One region of the Colwellia sp. MB02u-10 genome, then DNA from elsewhere that is predicted to be linked to it. Evidence: predicted binding sites of a transcription regulator. Region 1 holds the regulator's gene; the other holds the start of a gene.

Region 1 (2,478 bases):
GTGGACCATTAATGCATGTTATTGCCGCAAAAGCCGTAGCATTTAAAGAAGCATTAGCGCCAGAGTTTAAAGTTTATCAGCAAAACGTGCTAGATAATGCTAAAGCTATGGTGGCGGTATTACAAGAACGTGGCTATAAAGTTGTCTCTAATGGCACAGATAACCATTTATTACTGCTTGATTTAATTGATAAAGATATTACGGGTAAAGATGCTGATGCCGCATTAGGTCGTGCTCATATCACAGTGAATAAAAACTCTGTACCTAATGATCCACGTTCACCTTTTGTCACTTCTGGCCTACGTTTAGGTACACCAGCTATTACTCGTCGTGGTTTTGGTGTTGAAGAAACTAAAACAACTACAGGTTGGATTTGTGATATTTTAGATGATATCAACAACGAAGCCGTGATCGCTAAAGTTCAAGCCGGCGTTAGTGAGCTTTGTGCACGCTTCCCGGTTTATAAGTAATTATTTTTAGCTTTTAACTAATCTTGTTATTTCCTGATTAAATTTAAAATGGCCACTTTCGTGGCCATTTTTTTTGACTTTTTTTATTGGGCTAGTAATCGTTTGCCATTAATCGCAAACTATTTGGCTTAATGAAGTGTTTTCAATTAACATACCAAGATTAAATTGCTCATGACCTGTTAACTTTGGAACTCATCAATGTATTGCCCCTTTTGTTCAGCCAACGAGACTAAAGTTATTGACTCACGTTTAGTGTCAGATGGTCACCAAGTCCGTCGTCGTCGTGAATGTTTAGCGTGCCATGAAAGATATACCACCTTTGAAAGTGCTGAGTTAGTGATGCCACGCATTATTAAGCGTGACGGTTCTCGCGAACCTTTTAACGAAGATAAAATGCGTAATGGCTTATTGCGCGCGTTAGAGAAAAGACCGGTGAGTACTGAAGAAATAGAGTTGTCGATTAATAAACTCAAATCACAACTTAGAGCAACGGGCGAGCGCGAAGTGTCAAGTGAAATGCTGGGTACCATTATTATGGAACAGCTAAAGGTGTTAGATAAAGTTGCTTATATTCGCTTTGCTTCAGTGTATCGCTCGTTTGAAGATATTAAAGAGTTTGGCGAAGAAATCGCTCGTTTAGGCGATGAAAAATAATGAATGAATTCGACGGGTAGAAGCTTCATCACAGTTTAACTTTGAGTCCAGTAATGAGCCATTTTTCGTTAAAAGATCATCAGTTTATGCAGCGTGCCATTAGTTTGGCAAAGCGTGGCCATTTTACCACTTCACCTAATCCTCGTGTCGGTTGTGTCATTGTGTTAGAGGGCGAAGTGGTTGGTGAAGGTTTTCATCAAAAAGCAGGGCAAGGGCATGCTGAAGTTTATGCACTAAAACAGGCTGGAAGCAAAGCCAAAGGTGCCACTGCTTATGTCACGCTTGAGCCTTGTAGTCATTTTGGTTTAACACCGCCTTGTGCAGAAGCGCTGATTAAAGCACAAGTGAGCCATGTTATTGCTGCTATGGTGGACCCGGATCCAAGAGTTTCGGGTCGTGGCCTTGAGTTGTTAACTGAGGCAGGAATAACCACAGAGTTTGGCTTGCTTGAACAAGATGCTCGGGCATTAAACCCTGGTTTTATTCACTTAATGACTACCAAATTACCTTTTGTTCGTTGTAAATTAGCGGCAAGCTTGGACGGAAAAACGGCTATGGCCAGTGGTGAAAGCCAGTGGATAACCTCAAGTGAAGCCCGCACTGATGTTCAGCGACTAAGAGCGCAAAGTTGTGGCATTATTTGTGGCGCCGATTCTGTTATTTTTGACAATGCTCAAATGAATGTCCGTTGGGATGCATTAGGTGAGCTAAAGCAGCGTTATGCACAAGCAGATATTAGGCAGCCAGTTCGTATTATTATTGATGGTAAAAACCGCTTAACACCTGATCTTGCTGTCTTTAAAACCAGTAGTAAAATAATATTAATTCGACAAACTATTGAAAATAGCCAAACTTGGCCGCATTTTGTAGAACAAGTGATTATTTCTAAAGCGGTCGATAGTGAATATATCGATCTCAGTTTATTGTTAGCTTACTTGGCTCAACAAGGTTTGAATGACATTTTAATTGAGTCGGGTGCTAAGCTAGCGGGCGCTTTTATTAGCGCAAACTTAGTTGATGAACTGGTACTTTATCAAGCACCAAAACTTATCGGTAGTGATGGTAAAGGCTTACTTAATATGCCGGCGATATTGCAGCTATCAGCGGCTAAAAACCTCGATATCAATGATATTCGCATGGTGGGTAAAGATATTAGGATAACGGCAAAATTTAGTCGTTAACGTGAAGGTTTTGATTGGCCAAACAAGGCTCTGGCCAAACTAGGGTCAGTAGTAATAAACAATAAGCTATACAGACGACGAGACATAATATGTTTACAGGCATTATAGAAGCCGTAGGGCATTTACAAGCAATTAATAGCTCAGGTGATGGCGCGCGTGTCAGCATTAATACG
Region 2 (2,478 bases), on a different contig from region 1:
TATCAAGAAAATATCGCTGTGCATACCTGCCTTTATCCAGGCGTTGCTCAATTACTGAAAAAATTAGAAACCGACAATATACCTTGGGGTATTATCACCAACAAGCCTGAGGGCTTAACAAAACTGCTTTTACCTTATTACCCTGAATTTGCAAACTGTGCTGTTATGGTCGGTGGTGACACCTTAACTAAACGAAAGCCTGATCCTGAGCCAATATTACACGCTTGTCAGCAAATTAATGTTGATAATAAACAGTGTTTTTATGTTGGCGATGCTCTGCGTGATATCCAAGCCGGTAATAGCGCCAAGATGACTACGTTCGTGGCTAAATGGGGATATATTCTTCACAACGAAAATTGTCAAACTTGGCAAGCAGATCATATCGTCGCTACACCATTAGACCTACTCAGCTTTATTAACTGATACTGAGTTATTAACCGACACTGAATAATAAGCTGCACTACTCTGTTATTTTTAGAACAGCTTTACTTTGCTTATTACATTAAGCGATTAACCCGTTTTATCAACACTAAATCTAGCCCAATGCCAAATGAGTATAAATATTAAAATCAGTACACTTTCGTGGCTAATCACACCTTCTTATTCACTAGCGTTCTAAATAATAGCATCAAAATATCATCTATTAGCGTTGATAAAATAATCATTCGTCAATTAATGCGCCCAAGAATCAACCAAAAACATAAGCCATTGAATAATAAGAGTTATTATTTTCATATTACCTTTAGTCATATAAACTTTAAAAAATAACTTAAAATAATTTAGGGCTAAAAAAAAATTAAAATAACCGTTGCGTTTTAGAAAAATCAAAATTGAAAAGAGCTACTAAGTTAGTTGTTACTAACAGAACTTTCACTGTAAAAAAAGCAACCAATATTAGACAACTTTTATTCTTGCAATATCACGAAAACCGCACTATCTTGTGATTAGTTTCTTAAAAACCCCAAGATATAGTGCATTTTTCATTCAAAGGCATTTTGAATGAAATACAATTTACCTTGTGTAAATATCATCTTGAGGCAATGAACATTATATCCATCTATTTTGGGTATTTATAACAACAAACAGATTTACAGGTACTGCATGACTAACAAACTTTTTGTCACAAAACGCAATGGTTCAAAAGAACTCATCGACTTAGAAAAAATCCATAAAGTAATTGCTTGGGCTGCTGAAGACCTAGACAATGTCTCCGTCTCTCAAGTTGAACTGAAGTCTCATATTCAGTTCTATGATGGTATTAAAACGTCTGACATTCATGAAACTATTATTAAAGCAGCGGCTGATTTGATCTCAGAAGAAACACCTGATTATCAATATTTATCTGCGCGCTTAGCTATATTCCATTTGCGCAAAAAAGCCTACGGCCAGTTTGAGCCACCTAAGCTTTACCCACATGTTGTAAGATTAGTAGAGGCGGGTAAATACGATCAGCATTTATTAATTGATTACACTGCTGACGAATTTGAACAATTAGAAAGCTTTATGGACCACGGCCGTGATTTAAATTTCAGTTACGCAGCAGTAAAACAGTTAGAAGGTAAATACCTAGTACAAAACCGTGTCACCGGTGAAATTTATGAAAGTGCACAATTTCTTTATATTTTAGTCGCGGCTTGTTTATTCGCTAAATACCCGAAAGAAACGCGCTTAGATTATGTTAAAGGTTTTTATGATGCTATCTCTACCTTTAAAATTTCGTTGCCAACACCTATTATGGCCGGTGTACGTACCCCCACTCGTCAATTTTCATCATGTGTATTGATTGAGTGCGGCGATAGTTTAGATTCAATCAATGCTACCTCAAGTTCCATTGTTAAGTATGTTTCTCAACGTGCTGGTATTGGTATCAATGCCGGGCGTATTCGTGCATTAGGCAGCACTATTCGCAATGGCGAAGCATTTCATACCGGTTGTATTCCATTTTATAAGCACTTTCAAACCGCGGTAAAAAGCTGTTCACAAGGTGGTGTTCGTGGTGGTGCAGCGACCCTGTTCTATCCACTTTGGCATTTAGAAGTTGAAAGCTTACTCGTACTTAAAAATAACCGTGGTGTTGAAGAAAACCGCGTTCGTCATCTAGATTACGGCGTACAATTTAATAAATTAATGTACCAACGCTTAATCAAAGGTCAATCTATTACTTTGTTTAGCCCAAGTGATGTACCTGGTTTATACGATGCATTCTTTGAAGATCAAGAAAAATTTGAAGCGCTTTATGTTCAATATGAAGCTGATGATTCAATTCGTAAAAAGTGTATTAAAGCGATAGAACTGTTCACTTTATTTGCTCAAGAACGTGCCAGTACAGGTCGTATTTATTTACAAAACGTTGATCACTGTAATACACATTCTCCATTTGACCCCACTGTGGCACCGATTCGTCAAAGTAATTTATGTCTAGAAATTGCCTTACCTACCAAGCCAATGGAAGATGTTAATGATCCCAATGGTGAAATT

What was found. Region 1 encodes NrdR, which represses ribonucleotide reductase genes. Its sites were predicted from a motif close to AAACACNANATNTNGTGTTT; they were not measured.
Region 2: a site for NrdR is predicted at 958-977, ahead of nrdA (class 1a ribonucleoside-diphosphate reductase subunit alpha). Genes of this name have one in related genera too.

What each region holds. Positions count from the first base shown of each region.
Region 1 is NZ_JACGVK010000124.1:17,575-20,052, forward strand. Features, by position in the region: gene glyA (serine hydroxymethyltransferase) at 1-470, shown strand, start outside; gene nrdR (transcriptional regulator NrdR) at 669-1,124, shown strand; gene ribD (bifunctional diaminohydroxyphosphoribosylaminopyrimidine deaminase/5-amino-6-(5-phosphoribosylamino)uracil reductase RibD) at 1,178-2,305, shown strand; gene H4J59_RS12520 (riboflavin synthase) at 2,395-2,478, shown strand, end outside.
Region 2 is NZ_JACGVK010000045.1:56,503-58,980, forward strand. Features, by position in the region: gene H4J59_RS00380 (HAD family hydrolase) at 1-423, shown strand, start outside; gene nrdA (class 1a ribonucleoside-diphosphate reductase subunit alpha) at 1,102-2,478, shown strand, end outside.